DNA from 3 places in the Rhizobium sp. BK060 genome. Region 2 is predicted to be linked to each of the others. Evidence: predicted binding sites of a transcription regulator. Region 2 holds the regulator's gene; each other region holds the start of a gene.
What was found. Region 2 encodes PhoB, which activates phosphate uptake and scavenging genes when phosphate is short. Its sites were predicted from a motif close to TGTCATNNANCTGTCAT; they were not measured.
Positions count from the first base shown of each region.

Region 1: the regulator PhoB is predicted to act here: its motif matches at 1,749-1,765, upstream of FHT71_RS28690 (UDP-2,3-diacylglucosamine diphosphatase).
Region 3: the regulator PhoB is predicted to act here: its motif matches at 1,786-1,802, upstream of FHT71_RS11330 (DUF2794 domain-containing protein).

Region 1 is NZ_JACHYW010000039.1:12,617-18,005, reverse strand. It holds gene FHT71_RS28695 (MFS transporter) at 1-716, opposite strand, end outside; gene FHT71_RS28690 (UDP-2,3-diacylglucosamine diphosphatase) at 877-1,683, opposite strand; gene FHT71_RS28685 (NADP-dependent malic enzyme) at 1,930-4,242, shown strand; gene FHT71_RS28680 (DUF2865 domain-containing protein) at 4,374-5,389, shown strand, end outside.
Region 2 is NZ_JACHYW010000049.1:8,501-13,889, forward strand. It holds gene pstA (phosphate ABC transporter permease PstA) at 1-862, shown strand, start outside; gene pstB (phosphate ABC transporter ATP-binding protein PstB) at 877-1,692, shown strand; gene phoU (phosphate signaling complex protein PhoU) at 1,736-2,449, shown strand; gene phoB (phosphate regulon transcriptional regulator PhoB) at 2,486-3,169, shown strand; gene FHT71_RS30600 (GcrA family cell cycle regulator) at 3,267-3,800, opposite strand; gene FHT71_RS30605 (aspartate aminotransferase family protein) at 4,229-5,389, shown strand, end outside.
Region 3 is NZ_JACHYW010000008.1:150,711-156,099, reverse strand. It holds gene acnA (aconitate hydratase AcnA) at 1-490, shown strand, start outside; gene FHT71_RS11335 (thioredoxin family protein) at 722-1,459, shown strand; gene FHT71_RS11330 (DUF2794 domain-containing protein) at 1,825-2,226, shown strand; gene FHT71_RS11325 (GNAT family N-acetyltransferase) at 2,233-2,790, opposite strand; gene FHT71_RS11320 (Bax inhibitor-1/YccA family protein) at 2,901-3,629, opposite strand; gene FHT71_RS11315 (ABC transporter permease) at 3,808-5,389, opposite strand, start outside.

The DNA.
Region 1 (5,389 bases), on a different contig from region 2:
GACGCGAAGGCCTGCAGGACCGCGTGGCTCGACTGCTGGATCGCGACGCCGATCAACAAGGCCAGCAAATGCGGCTGTCGCAGCGAACTTCCTGTCGCAGCCGAGATATCGACGGGTGTGCCACGCCGGCGCGTCGGGCCTATCCGCGGGCAATAGATCGCCATCACCACGGTCATGACGAAGCCGAACGTCATCACAGGGAGCACCATCTCGCCACCCCAATAGCCGATCAGCTCCCCGCCGATCAGGGTGGAAACGATAAACGCGATCGAGCCCCAGACCCTCATCGAGCCATAATCCAGACCCCAGCGCCGGACGCCCGAAATCACGATCGATTCGACGACCGGGACGTAGCAGGCAAAGGTCGCTCCCTGGATCGTATAGACGATCAGCACCGGCCAGAATGTGTTCGTCCAGTAGAGCGCGATCGCCGTCAGCAGCGATAGGCAACCTGAAAACAACAGCACATCCGCCCGCTCATTCATCCGGTCGGCATACATCGCGACGATCGGAGCGACGAGGACACGCACGACCATCGGCACGGCTAGGATGACGCCGATCTCATGGTCGTTGAACGCGTGCAGCGCAAGCCACATCGGGAAGAACGGCAAGGCCACGCCATTGACGAGCAAAGGCGCACAGTAGGACAAAGCACTGAGAAGCCGGAAGCGCGGTGGCGCCCCCTCACTTGCTGGAGGATTTTGAGCGGGAATCATGGGGTGACCTGCAGGAAACTGAACGTTGCCTATCACGTCAACCTAAGGGCGACTATGGCAAGAAATTGCCCATCTGAAACGTTTTAGAAAATAAATAGGCCTGTCGCAAAGACACAACGGGCTAAATTGATGCATGGAATTGGGGATCGAAAGGCCGCGTTCAGGCGGCCTGCTGCGCGACTTCCTTTTCGTGATGGCCGATCGCCATCGGGATCGGCTGCATGCCGCTCGTTGCACGCCACTCGATCAATTCAAACGTGCCGTCCTGATGCTCGGCAATCGCCGTGCAGCTTTCGACCCAGTCGCCGGTATTAATGTAACGGATGCCGTCCATGTCCTCCATCACCGCGTGGTGGATATGGCCACAGATCACGCCGTCGGCACCGTGCTTGCGAGCTTCTTCGGCGACGACCCGCTGGAACTCGCCGATGAAGTTGACTGCGTGTTTGACCTGCAGCTTGGCCCATGCGGAAAACGACCAATAGGGCATGCCCATCCGGCGGCGGATGGCTGCCAGGCCGACATTGATCATGATCGCCATGTCGTAGGCCCAGTCGCCGAGATAAGCGAGCAGGCGCGCGTTGCGCACGACGACGTCGAACTCGTCGCCATGCAACACGAGGTATTTCTTGCCGTCGGCCGCCTCATGCATCATCCGCTCAGCAACCTCGATGCCGCCGAAATGGGTGCCCGGAAAGTCGCGAAGGAATTCGTCGTGATTGCCCGGGATATAGATGACCCGCGTGCCCTTGCGCGCCTTGCGCAGTAGCTTCTGGACCACATCGTTGCAATCCTGCGGCCAGTACCAGCTACGCTTCAACCGCCAGCCGTCGACGATATCGCCGACAAGAAAGATGGTATCCGCCTCGTGATGCTTGAGAAAATCCAGCAGGAAGTCCACCTTCGCGGCCTTGGAGCCGAGATGCACATCGGAAATGAAAAGCGTACGGAAGTGCCGCGTATCCATATTGTCCCTCACAAGCATCCTGCTCATGTCCCATTGTTCACCTGCCCTTCCAAAACCAGAGTCGTGTTTCAGGAAGATGACATGCCGGCGCTACGGCTGATTTTCCCGGTTTCCATCGAGCCTCGCCGCGGCCGCGGCAGATTTGCGCTGTTTTCGCATTTCGAACGGAAATTCCGACTGTTCCGCCACCCCGTTTGATGTATTGAAGGCAGTTCAAAGACAGCATGCGGCAGCCCGGAGGCGATGATGGATCATCAGGAAAAGTCCAAGACGGAAAAAAATCTGGCAGGTGGAAGTCTCGACGAGCAGGCGCTCTACTTCCATCGCTATCCGCGTCCGGGCAAGCTCGAAATCCAGGCGATCAAGCCGCTCGGCAACCAGCGCGACCTGGCACTCGCCTATTCTCCGGGCGTTGCAGCGCCCTGCCTGGCGATCCGCGACAATCCCGAGACGGCCGCCGACTATACGTCTCGCGCAAATCTCGTAGCGGTCATTTCCAACGGTACGGCCGTTCTCGGCCTCGGCAATATCGGCCCGTTGGCATCGAAGCCGGTCATGGAGGGCAAGGCCGTCCTCTTCAAGAAGTTCGCCAACATCGACGTCTTCGACATCGAGGTCGATGCATCGAGCGTCGAGCAGATGGTGTCGACCGTCGCCTCGCTCGAGCCGACCTTCGGCGGCATCAATCTCGAGGACATCAAGGCACCGGAATGTTTCGAGATCGAGCGTCAGCTGCGCGAAACCATGAAGATCCCGGTCTTCCACGATGACCAGCATGGCACCGCCATCATCGTTGCCGCCGCCATCCTCAATGGTCTGGAACTGGCGAACAAGAAGATCGACGAGGTCAAGATCGTCGCCTCGGGTGCCGGTGCTGCCGCCCTTGCCTGCCTCAATCTCCTCGTCACGCTCGGCGCCAAGCGGGAAAACATCTGGGTCCATGACATCGAGGGCCTCGTCTACGAAGGCCGCACCGAATTGATGGACGAATGGAAGAGCGTCTACACGCAGAAGAGCGACACACGCACACTCGCCGAAAACATCGGCGGTGCCGACGTCTTCCTTGGACTTTCCGCCGCCGGCGTGCTGAAGTCGGAACTGCTGGCGCAGATGGCCGAAAACCCGCTGATCATGGCGCTCGCCAACCCGACGCCCGAGATCATGCCCGATCTCGCTCGCGCCGCGCGCCCCGATGCCATGATCTGCACCGGCCGTTCCGACTTCCCGAACCAGGTGAACAACGTTCTCTGCTTCCCCTATATTTTCCGCGGCGCGCTCGATTGCGGCGCAGTGACGATCAACGAAGAAATGAAAATGGCGGCCGTGCGCGCCATCGCAGCACTTGCGCGCGAGGAACCTTCCGACGTCGCCGCACGCGCCTACTCGGGTGAAACGCCGGTCTTCGGCCCGAACTACCTGATTCCCTCGCCTTTCGACCCGCGCCTGATCCTGCGCATCGCCCCGGCCGTCGCGAAGGCAGCCGCCGAGAGCGGTGTCGCCCTGCGCCCGATCAGCGACTTCGACGCCTACCTCGACCAGCTCAACCGTTTCGTCTTCCGCTCCGGTTTCATCATGAAGCCGATCTTTGCCGCGGCGAAGAATGCCGAGCGCAAGCGCGTGATCTTCTCCGAAGGCGAGGACGAGCGGGTGTTGCGCGCCGCACAGGTCCTGCTGGAAGAAGGAATTGCCAAACCGATCCTGATCGGTCGCCCGCAAGTCATCGAGACTCGCCTAAAGCGCTACGGCCTACGCATTCGTCCACTGGCCGATTTCGATGTCATCAACCCGGAAGACGATCCACGCTTCCGCGAATATGTCGATCTCTACTTCTCGCTCGTTGGACGTCGCGGCGTCATTCCGGAGGCAGCCCGTACCATCGTTCGTACCAACACGACTGTCATCGGCGCCCTGGCCCTGAAGCGGGGTGAGGCAGATGCGCTCATCTGTGGGCTGGAGGGCCGCTACGAGAAACATCTGCGCGACGTTCGCCAGATCATCGGCAAGCGACACGACGTGTGCGACTTCTCGGCGCTCAGCCTGCTGATCTCGCAGCGCGGTGCCGCCTTCTTCACCGACACCTACGTCACCTTTAATCCGACTGCGGAGGAGATTGCGGAGTCCGCGGTTCTTGCCGCCGAGGAAATCAAGCGCTTCGGCATCACGCCGCGAGCTGCCCTCGTATCCCATTCGAATTTCGGTTCGCGTGAGTCCGAGAGCGCGACGAAGATGCGTGCCGCTCTCAAGCTCGTGCGTGAGGCGGCGCCGGATCTCGAAGTCGACGGCGAAATGCACGGCGAAAGCGCGATCTCCGACGCCCTGCGCAAGCGCGTCATGCCCGACACGACCCTGCACGACGAAGCAAACCTGCTGGTTTTCCCGAACCTCGATGCAGCCAACATCACGCTCGGCGTCGTAAAGTCGATGATCGACGGGTTGCACGTCGGGCCGATCTTGCTTGGTGCAGCGCTGCCCGCGCACATCCTGGCGCCGTCCGTCACTTCCCGCGGCGTAGTCAACATGGCCGCCCTCGCCGTCGTGGAGGCTTCACAACCGGCGTGATTTGCCGCAGATCGAGAAAATGCGGTAGGATTCTGACCGCAGCTCGTTAAGACAAACGAGCTAGCAATGAAGGCGCGGCGAAAAAGCCGCGCCAGACGACCCTGCTATTTGCTCATCGATGGGACGATGCCTTGAACCGCTGGATTCTGTCACTCATAGCCGCATTTACTTTGACCGGCCCGAGCTACGCCCAGATGCCGGCAATCTGTGGCGATCTGCGCGCCCGCCTTGCCGACCTGCCGCAGATCATCGGCAGCACGTCCGAGGTGCGCAAGTACGCCAGCGCTATCGCAGAGCAGAACCTTGAGCTTCGCAAGGTCCGCAGCGATCTGCGCCAGAGCGGCTGCACGAGCGGCAGCATGGTGGTGATCGGCGACGATGACGGATACTGCGGGGAACTCGAGCGCGCAGAATCCAAGATGGTCGACAATATCCGCTATCTCCAGCAGCGTCGCGACGAACTGCGCGGTCAGAGCGAGGATGTCCGCACGAGGAACGAACTTCTTGCCGCACTCGATGACAATGGCTGCAACGAGGAACAATGGCCCGCCGACAGCGCCGAAGGGTATGCGCAGCCACCGAGTATCGAAGATCAGGCGCTGCGAAGCGACACGTTCATTCCGTTGGGTCGTGATCCCAGCCGGCGCCGCTATGGTCTCCCGGGCATGTCGCCGCTCTCTCATCTGAACACCGTCTGCGTGCGAAGCTGTGACGGCGGCTTTTTTCCGTTGAGCTCGAACGCAACATCCCAGGACTTTGCCCGCGATGCCGACACCTGCTCGAAGATGTGTCCCGGCATCGACACCGAGCTCTTCTATCATGACGTCTCCAGCACGGAGACATCGCAGATGATCTCCGCGGCGACAGGCGCGCCCTACAGCGCCATGCCGAATGCCTTCGCCTACAAGAACCGCAAGCCCGGCGAAAGATCGTCCTGCAGCTGCGATCTAAACGCCTACTACGAGCGGATGCGAAAAAGCCAAACGATCAGCGAACCGCCGCAGGGGTCGATCACCACGATCGAAACCAAGAAGCCCGAGACCAAGAGCCCGACCGCAGCACCCGCGGTTCCGCTGCCACAGGTGCCGGACAGGCCTTACGACCCGGCAAACAAGGTCCGTCAGATCGGTCCGCAGTTCCTGGCGGG
Region 2 (5,389 bases):
GCTTGCCGACGCCAACATCGACTCCGCCAACAAGGGTCAGATCGATCTGAAGGTGGACGAGAAGAACCGCAAGGTGAACGACAGGCAGGTTGGCTGGATGAACCAGCTGGCGGAAAGCGGGACGTTGCACAAGACGTTCAACACCGGGCTCTTCGTCAACGGCAACTCCAGCCGCCCCGAGGCCGCCGGTCTCGGCGTCGCCCTGATCGGCTCGCTTTACCTGATGTTGATCGTGCTCGTACTTTCGCTGCCGATCGGTGTTGCCGCTTCGATCTACCTCGAAGAATTTGCACCGAAGAACAAGCTGACGGACCTGATCGAGGTCAACATCAACAACCTCGCAGCCGTTCCCTCGATCGTCTATGGTCTGCTCGGCCTCGCCGTCTTCATCAACTTCGCCGGCCTGCCGCGTTCCGCATCGCTGGTCGGCGGTCTGGTGCTGACGCTGATGACCTTGCCGACGATTATCATCGCAACCCGCGCAGCGCTTCGCGCAGTGCCGCCGTCGATCCGGGCGGCTGCTCTCGGCCTCGGCGCTTCGAAGATGCAGATGGTGTTCCATCATGTGCTGCCGCTGGCCATGCCGGGTATTCTCACCGGCACGATCATCGGCCTGGCGCACGCGCTTGGCGAGACCGCACCGCTGCTCCTCATCGGCATGGTCGCCTTCGTGGCCAATGCACCGAGCACTCCGCTCGATCCGTCGACGGCTCTGCCGGTGCAGGTCTACATGTGGGCCAACGAAGCCGAGCGCGCCTTCGTCGAGCGTACCTCTGGCGCTATCATAGTCCTGCTCCTGTTCCTGATCGTCATGAACCTCGGAGCCATTCTCTTGCGTCGTCGCTTTGAGCGCCGCTGGTAAACGGAGTAGACATTATGAACATGTTGACGGAAGCAGCAGTTGAGAAGGCTCTGGATCAGAAGATGAATACCGTTCCCTATAAGATGATCGGCCAGGACGTCTCGGTTTACTACGGCGAGAAGCGCGCGCTCTTCGACGTGAAGCTGAACATTCGCGAAAACACGGTGACGGCGCTGATCGGCCCGTCAGGTTGCGGCAAGTCTACCTTCCTGCGCAGCCTGAATCGTATGAACGACACGATCGACGGTTGCCGCGTCACCGGCAAGATCACGCTCGATGGTGATGATATCTATGATCCTGACATCGACGTCGTGGAGCTCCGTGCCCGCGTCGGCATGGTGTTCCAGAAGCCGAACCCGTTCCCGAAGACGATCTACGAGAACGTCGCCTACGGCCCGCGCATCCACGGTCTCGCCAAGTCGAAGGCCGACATGGACCAGATCGTCGAACTCAGCCTGCAGCGCGCCGGCCTGTGGAACGAGGTGAAGGATCGCGTTCATGAAGCCGGCACTGGTCTTTCCGGAGGCCAGCAGCAGCGCCTTTGCATCGCCCGCGCTGTTGCGGTGAGCCCTGAAGTGATCCTGATGGACGAGCCATGCTCGGCACTCGATCCGATTGCGACGGCAAAGGTCGAGGAACTGATCCACGAGCTTCGCGAGAACTACACGATCGTCATCGTGACGCACTCGATGCAGCAGGCCGCCCGTGTTTCGCAGCGCACGGCCATGTTCCACCTCGGCAACCTCGTCGAAGAGAACGATACCGACAAGATGTTCACCAACCCGGACGATCCGCGCACCCAGGACTACATCATGGGTCGCTTCGGTTGATCGCCGGCGTCGGCAACCCTCACCATACTCAAGGATGAGCCCTATGGCATCGACACATATCTTTTCTGCCTACGACGACGATCTGAAATTCCTGTCCCGCCGTATTTCGGAAATGGGCGGCCTTGCCGAGCAGATGGTTTCGGATGCCGTTCGCGCTCTCGTCAACGGCGATACGGCCCTGGCCCAGAAGGTCATCTCCGACGACGTGATCCTTGACCACGCTGAACGCGAAATCGGGGACAAGGCGATCGTGACCATCGCCCGTCGCCAGCCGATGGCGGCCGACCTTCGCGAGATCATGGGTTCGATCCGCATTGCGGCCGATCTCGAGCGCGTCGGCGATCTCGGCAAGAATACCGCCAAGCGCGTCATCGCGGTCCAGAGCGCCGGCGTGCCGCGCAAGCTCGCCCGCGGCCTCGAGCACCTTTCCGAACTGGCGCTTGTCCAGCTCAAGGAAGTGCTCGACGTCTATACGAGCCGTGCTGCCGACAAGGCAAAGTCGATCCGTGAGCGCGACGAGGAAATCGACGCGATGTACACCTCGCTGTTCCGCGAGATGCTCACCTACATGATGGAAGATCCGCGCAACATCACCAGCTGCACGCATCTTCTGTTCTGCGCCAAGAACATCGAGCGTATCGGCGACCACGCCACCAACATTGCCGAAACCATCTATTACATGGCCACCGGCGCTCAGCCGGAAGGCGAACGTCCGAAGGACGATACCGCCAACACCGTCGGCGCCGTTACGGAATAATCGTTCCGCGACCGCGCCCCCAGGAGACCGAAACGAATGATACCAAAAGTAGCTGTCGTTGAAGATGAAGAAGCACTGAGCGTACTTCTTCGCTATAACCTTGAGGCTGAAGGCTTTGAGGTCGACACAATCCTGCGCGGCGACGAGGCCGAGATCCGGCTGCAGGAACGCACGCCGGACCTTCTGATCCTCGATTGGATGCTGCCGGGCGTATCAGGCATCGAGCTCTGCCGTCGCCTGCGCATGCGGCCGGAAACGGAGCGCCTGCCGATCATCATGCTGACAGCTCGCGGCGAGGAGAGTGAGCGTGTTCGCGGCCTCTCCACCGGCGCCGACGACTACGTCGTCAAGCCGTTCTCGACGCCGGAGCTCGTCGCCCGCGTCAAGGCGATGCTTCGTCGTGCCAAGCCGGAGGTGCTTTCCACGCTGCTGAAGTGCGGCGACATCGAGCTTGACCGCGAGACGCACCGCGTTCATCGCAAGAGCCGCGAAGTCCGTCTCGGTCCGACCGAATTCCGGCTTCTCGAGTTCCTGATGGCATCCCCTGGCCGTGTCTTCTCGCGCTCCCAGCTGCTCGACGGCGTCTGGGGTCATGACATCTATGTCGACGAGCGTACCGTCGACGTTCATGTCGGGCGTCTGCGCAAGGCGCTGAACTTCTCCAACATGCAGGATGTCATCCGCACCGTTCGCGGTGCCGGCTATTCCATGGAAGCCTAAAGCTCTCCTGAGAGGCATCCACACCGTCCAACGAAAAACGGGCCCGCGAGGCGGCCCGCGAGGGCCCGTTTTCTTTGTTCCTTATCCGGCTTCCGGGTCAGGCGACCCGGTTGGCGGCCTTGCGGCGCTCGTTGACCGGCTGATAGGCCATGCGCTGGTGATAGGTGCAGTAAGGGGAGGAGTCTGGGGATTCGCAGCCGCAGAAGTGGAAGTCGTCCTTCAGCGGATCGCCGACCGGCCACTTGCAGGTGCGCTCGGTCAGTTCCGTCAGGCCGAGGCGGCGAGAAATCGGAACGACGACGTTTGCGGCCGGACGGTAGCTGATTTCCGCGATGGCATCGATTTCGATCTCTTCCTTGAGCATCGTCGCACCCTGCTGGCGGGTGACGGTGCGCGTGGTGACGCGAGATGCATAGTTCGGAGCGCGCGGCGCGGATGTCGTGCGCTTGGGCGTTCTGACAGTGGTCGTCGAGCCTCCGGCCTTGGCGCGGCCGGGCAAACTCAAACGGTGGACTTTGCCAATGACGGCGTTACGGCTTACACCGCCAAGTTGCGCTGCGATCTGGCTGGCGCTCAGGCCCTCGGACCACAGCTTCTTCAGTTTTTCAACGCGCTCGTCTGTCCAGTTCATGCCCCTGTCTCCGCCTTATTAGCGTTGGTGCAGGCAGAATCCCTCACCATTGCCCCGGACGTATCCGAGGCAAGAAACGCTTGCTCGATTTTGGTGACTAGTTCCGCCGCATGCAGTCTAGTAATTGAGTTTTAACCTAGTGTGAGGCTGAGTCTGTGACAAGAGTCGGTTGAATCTCGGCGAATCGAATTTCAAGTTTTCCCCAACTTGCTGGGCGAGAGAGTCATTTCTGCAACATTAGTTGTTGATAGCTCCAGCGCCTCCGGATGGCGGCTTGACGCATGCAGGAAAACCTCAGTTTTGTTGACATTGCAGTGCGAAAAGTAAATAGTGCTGCTCGCCGCCGAAAGGCGGCATTTTTAATTTTCCGGACCCGCTTTCCTTAGCCGGAGTCCGGCCGCTTGTGGTCAATGACAGGAGATCGCGCCATGGCTGAAGCCGCGCTTTACGATACCTACTCTCGTGCCCCGCTGCGGTTCGAGCGAGGCGAGGGCGTATGGCTGATCACCGAAACGGGCGAGCGATATCTTGATTTCGGCGCAGGCGTTGCCGTCACCTCCGTCGGCCACGGCCATCCGCATGTGGTAGGCGCGCTGAAAGAGCAGGCCGACAAGGTCTGGCACCTGTCCAATATCTACGAAATCCCGGGTCAGGAAACGCTCGCGAAGCGGCTGACCGAGGCGACCTTCGCCGACAAGGTGTTCTTTACGAACTCCGGCGCAGAAGCCCTGGAATGCGCGATCAAGACCGCGCGCCGCTATCAGTTCTCAAAGGGCCATTGCGAGCGGTTTCATATCATCACCTTTGAAGGTGCCTTCCATGGTCGTACGCTGGCGACGATTGCTGCCGGTGGCCAAGAGAAGTACCTCGAAGGCTTCGGCCCGAAGGCGCCCGGCTTCGATCAGGTTCCGTTCGGCGATCTCGATGCCGTTCGCAGCGCCGTCACCAGCGAGACGGCCGGAATCCTCATCGAGCCTGTTCAGGGCGAGGGTGGCGTCCGTGCGGCGGCCAGCGAGTTCCTTAAGGCGCTTCGTGCGATCTGCGATGAGCACGGCTTGCTGCTGATCTTCGACGAAGTGCAGACCGGCATGGGTCGCACCGGCAGGCTCTTCGCACATGAATGGTCCGGCGCCACCCCCGACATCATGGCAGTCGCCAAGGGCATCGGCGGCGGCTTCCCGCTCGGCGCCTGCCTTGCCACGGCTGAGGCCGCTTCCGGTATGAAGGCTGGCACACATGGCTCCACCTATGGCGGCAATCCGCTTGCCATGGCTGTGGGCAGTGCCGTGCTCGACGTGATCCTCGCAGACGGCTTCCTGCAGCAAGTGCGCGACGTCTCGCTGGTTTTCCGTCAGGGCTTGGCCTCGCTCAAGGATCGCTATCCTGATATCATCGAGGACGTTCGCGGCGAGGGACTGCTGCTCGGCGTCAAGGCTGCCGTGCCGTCTTCCGAGCTGCTGCAGGCAATCCGTGACGCCCATCTGCTCGGTGTTCCCGCAGGCGACAACGTTATTCGTCTTCTGCCGCCTCTGGTCGTCACTGCTGACGAAGCCCGTGAGGGCCTTGCCCGCCTAGAACGCGCTGCCGAA
Region 3 (5,389 bases), on a different contig from region 2:
CGGCCCGAACGGCAAGGAAGGCGGTTACACCATCCGCTATCCGTCGAAGGAAGAGGAATCGATCTACGACGCGGCCATGCAGTACAAGGCCGAAGGCGTTCCGCTCGTCATCTTCGCCGGTGTCGAGTACGGCAACGGCTCGTCCCGCGACTGGGCCGCAAAGGGCACCAACCTTCTCGGCGTCAAGGCCGTGATCGCCCAGTCCTTCGAGCGTATTCACCGCTCGAACCTGGTCGGTATGGGCGTCATCCCCTTCGTCTTCGAAGAGGGAACGACCTGGGCAAGCCTTGGTCTCAAGGGCGACGAACTCGTCACCATCGAAGGCCTGGAAAACATCAAGCCGCGCGAAAAGAAGATCGCCAAGATCGTCTATGGCGATGGCACCGTGAAGGAAGTTCCGCTGCTGTCGCGCGTCGATACACTCGACGAAGTGGTCTACCTCAACAATGGCGGCATCCTGCAGACGGTTCTGCGAGATCTCGCTGCCTGATTGTTAACAGACTTGCATGACAATGACCGCCGGAAAGAGATTTCCGGCGGTTTTTGTTTGAGCGCAAGGTATTGGATGTCTGCTCACGACGATGTGTTTCAGCTTGGCTTCCACGAAGCTTTGCCTCACCCGTTCGTGACTTTCCGTTTCGACCGAGAACCACTATCTCTACGCTCAGACATCGGACCTGCGGCGAAGCGTGGCGGTAGGTGCGGAAGAAAAGGTGCATGAATGTCCCCGCGGTTTCTGATTTCTCTGGTTGCAGGTGTGGCGCTTGCCGGCCCACTTTTTGCCCAGGACGCGCCGAAAGGTGTGGTTGAACTTTTTACCTCGCAGGGATGTTCTTCTTGTCCTCCAGCCGATGCAGCTTTCCGTAAGCTCGTCGAGGCCGGGGGCGTTATCGCTCTTGCCTATCACGTTGACTACTGGAACTACATGGGATGGGCCGACACGCTGAGTTCCAAGGAAAATACCGAGCGGCAGTATGGTTATGCGCAGGCGATGGGCCGTGCCAACGTCTATACGCCGCAGGTCATCATCAATGGCCGCGACCACGTTGCAGGCGCCGATCTCGGCGCGATCAATAAGAAGATCGATGGCTATGCAGCTGAAGGTATGGGGCTGTCAGTGCCGGTGAAGGCACAGATGCGCGGCGACCAACTCGAGATTAAGATCGGCGCAGGACAGGGCAAAGCCAATGTCGTCATGGTCTACTTCAACCGTGAGAAAACCATTGACGTCGAGAAGGGCGAAAACAGCGGCAAGAAGATCGCCTACCTAAACAGTGTTGCAGACGTGGAAACCGTCGGCATGTGGGAGGGCAAGGAAACGAGCTTGACGCTGCCGGCAAGCGTGATGCAGAAGCCAGATCTTGAGGGCTGCGCGATTTTACTTCAATCCTCCACCGCCGATGGCAAACCATCCGCGATCCTCGGAGCGACGGTCGTCATGGCCGGGAAGAACATCTGACCATTTCATCTGCTTGCGCGGATGGAAACGGGGCGGCCCGGCTGATCGTATTCGGGGCTGGGGTTAAGGTCGATACGGTCAGCCGGGCCCTTTGGCGCGCTGGCGCCAAACTCGCACGCAACCTTTTCAGCAGACCGAATCTGGCAAAAAGATCATGCGCAATTCGTGTGCAACGCGGGTCCGAACGGCCCCGCGGCGCAGTCGTGAGGGAATTTCCCTTGCAAATGAGGCGCTGTTTTGACTGAATTGCGGCACTCGGGAGATTGCACAGACTATGATTAATGTGACTGATCGCCTGCTTGCAATTTATAAACGCTAAGGCAAACTGTCATTCACCTGTCACAAGCGGAGGCACAGGGAGACTGATGACAGATCAGCAGGATTTGCGGCACGGCGAGAGCCGGTTAGCCGAGAACAGTTCCTCAGTCGTCGTAGATCTCAAGGAATATAAGCAGAGCAGGGACCCAGCGCCGGTCACGTTCCACCGACGCGAGCTCGATGCGATTTTGTGGATTTATGGCCGCATGGTTGGCGAGGGTGACTGGCGTGACTATGCGATTGATCACCTGAAAGACCGCGCCATCTTCTCGGTTTTCAAGCGATCGGGCGAAATGCCGCTCTTTCGTATCGAGAAGAATCCAAAGCTCGCCGCCAAGCAGGGGGCCTACTGCGTTATCAATACGCACGGTGTCATCTTGAAGCGCGGACACGAGCTGCAGCAGGTTTTGAAGGTCTTCAATAAGGTTCTGAAGCTCGTCGAGAAGTGAACCCTGTCACACCTTGAACAGCGTGCCTGGATAGACAGAGGGATCGGGGTCGGTGGCCGCGCCTTCGCCCAGAGCGCGCTGCATCATCATTGTGTCAAGCCAACGGCCGTGCTTGTAGCCAGTTCCTTTCAGGCGGCCGGTTTCCTCAAAGCCCAGTGCCTGATGCAAGGCGATCGACGCCGGATGCGCGCCGCCGATCACGGCCACCATCTGGCGAAAGCCGAGATCTGTGCAGCGTCGGATCAGTTCGGCGAGCAACCGCCTTCCAATTCCCCTGCCGCGCGCTTCCGGTCCCAGGTAGATCGAATCCTCGACGATCCAGCGGTAGGCTGGGCGTGTGCGGAAGGCTGAGGCATAGGCGTAACCGAGCAAGTTGCCATCCTCACCGATCGCGGCGATGTAGGGATAGCTCTGACCGGTGATTGCGGAAAATCGTGCCGCCATCTCGCTCTGCTGCGGCGGGACGATCTCGTAGCTTGCGACACCATTCAGGACGGATTCGCGATAGATGGCGGTGATGGCGGGGAGGTCGGATGAGGAAGCGTCGCGGAGGAAGATGGGCATGCGGTCGGCCGGGCGGGTATGAACAATGGACTCTTCCAGAAATCATTCTCCGCATGACCAGGCAACAAAAAAGGCGGCCGAAGCCGCCTTTTTTGATACATCCCCGTTCCTTACTTGCGGTCGCCCATGAACTGCAGCAGGAACATGAAGAGGTTGATGAAGTCGAGATACAGGGTTAGCGCACCCATGATCGCCTTGCGGCCGGCTACTTCTGCGCCGTCGGCTTCGTAATACAGTTCCTTGATGCGCTGCGTATCGTAGGCGGTCAGGCCTGCGAAGATCAGCACGCCGATCACAGAGACCGCGAACTGAAGGGCGGACGATGCCAGGAAGATGTTCACGATCGACGCGATGATCAGGCCGAAAAGGCCCATGATCAGGAACGAGCCCATCGCGGAGAGATCACGCTTGGTCGTGTAGCCGTACAGCGAGAGCGCGCCAAAGGAGGCTGCGGTCACGAAGAACGTCTGTGTAATGCTCGACTGTGTGTAGACCAGGAAGATGGACGCGAGCGAGAGCCCCACCAGCGCGGCGTAGACCCAAAAGGTCGTTTGCGCGGCGGCAACGCTCATCCGGTTAATCCTGAAGCTCAGGAAGAACACGGCAGCCAGCGGTGCAAGGATGACCACCCAGCGGAGCGGCGACTGGAAAAGCAATACGCCAAACTGCGTCAGTTGGCCGTCCTGGACGGCGAAATTGAAGCCCAGATAAGCGGCTACACCCGTGATCGCCAGACCCAGCGCCATCAGGTTGTAGACCTTGAGCATATAGCTGCGTAGGCCCTGGTCGATCATCTCGCCGGTCTGAACGCGGCCTTGGTAATTACGAAGGTCAGCCATAGTTTCCTCTTACAAGCTCCGGTGTGGACACGGTGGCGGGCGCGAAACCCGGGCGCCGCTGCGGAGCCCAGCATGCCTGCACACAATATGAGCCTTTCGGCTTTCGCAAACAAGGCCCTTGCAACCCGGGATCGGGTTAAATCGCCGTAAGGTGAAGGAAATTTCTCTGTTTGGTCAATCAGAGTTCGCGCAAAACGGGTGCCGCCTTCTGCCCCAGGATGCGCCAGGTTCCGATGAGACCGATACCGACTGTCAGTACCAAAGCAGTCACGAGCGTCAGGCCGGCGACATCGGGCAGGAAGTGCGAGGAGATGCGCATGATCCGGGCGGTGATGAACCAGGCCGCGATGCCGCCGGCGAAGAGGGCAAAGACTGCGGTCGCAGCGCCAAGGATAAGGTACTCGTAGCAGAAGGCGCGGATCAGCATTCGCCGCGTCGCGCCGAGTGTCTTAAGAACGACCGCATCATGGGTGCGAGCGCGATTGCCAGCAGCCAGAGCGCCGGCAAGAACAAGCACCGAGGCGATAAGTGCAACGGAGGCGGCGGCGCGGATCGCCGTCGCCAGCTGCCCCACCAGTGTGTTGACGATGTCGATCGCATCCTTGACCCGCACGCTGGTGATTGTCGGATAGGTATTTGTCACGGATTTGAGGATCGTGGCCTCCTGGCTAGAGGTCGCCGTCGGGTCGGTGAGCGTCGCCAGCCAGGCGTGCGGGGCGCCGCGGAACGTATTGGGCGAGAACACCATCACGAAGTTGATGGAAAGCGATTCCCACTCGACCTTGCGCAGATTGGCGATCTGGGCGGTGATGTTACGCCCAAGCACGTTAACGGTGACGGTGTCGCCGATCTTCAAGCCGAGTTCTGCGGCCTCCTCGGCTGAAAAGGAGACAAGCGGCTCGCCGCTGTAATCCTTCGGCCACCAGGAACCTTCGGTCAACGACGCATTTTCCGGCAGTGTTTCCGAATAGGTAATGCCGCGGTCGCCACGCAGCACCCACTGGCCGCCCGGCGGAACCTTCCGCTTCGTCACGTCCTCGCCGTTGAAGGCGAGGATGCGCCCGCGCAGCATAGGCACTTCGACCAGTTTGCCATCCGGGGAACCGGCTTTAACGACGCTACGGAATTTCTCGAGTTCCGACCCCTGAATGTCGACGAAGAAGAAATTCGGTGCGCCAGCGGCCATGCGTCCGGTTAATTGCTGACGCATGTTTCCGTCGATCAGCGTGAGGGTGACAAGCAGTGCAAGGCCAAGACCGAGCGACAGGACGACGGAAGGCGTCAGTGCGCCGGGCCGATGGATGTTACCGATTGCGAGGCGCAAGGCTGGCGAATTGACGCGTGGACTGCGACGCGCGAGCCAAGCAATGCCGGCCGCGACAAGCCGCAGGATCACAAAGGCGAAGGCGATTGCCCCGACAAAGACGACCGCGATGAAGCCATCATAAGCCGTTAGGATCGCGAGACCGGCGAGGGCGAGGAGAAAGACCGCTGCTAGAAGAATATAGGGCCAGGATGGCAAGCCCCGCGCTTCGAAACCCTGCTCGCGGAAGAGCGCAGTTGCCGGAACCTCGCGGGAATGTCCGAGCGGCATGATGGCAAAGGCCAGTGTTGTCAAAATGCCGAAAACGACCGCGAGGGCCAAGGGCTCGGGATAGAAAGTCAGATCGGTGGAAACAGGCAAGAATTGCGCAAGAAATTGCGACGCCGCGATTGGCGCCAGCGCTCCGATGATGAGCCCGATGACCATGCCGCCGAGC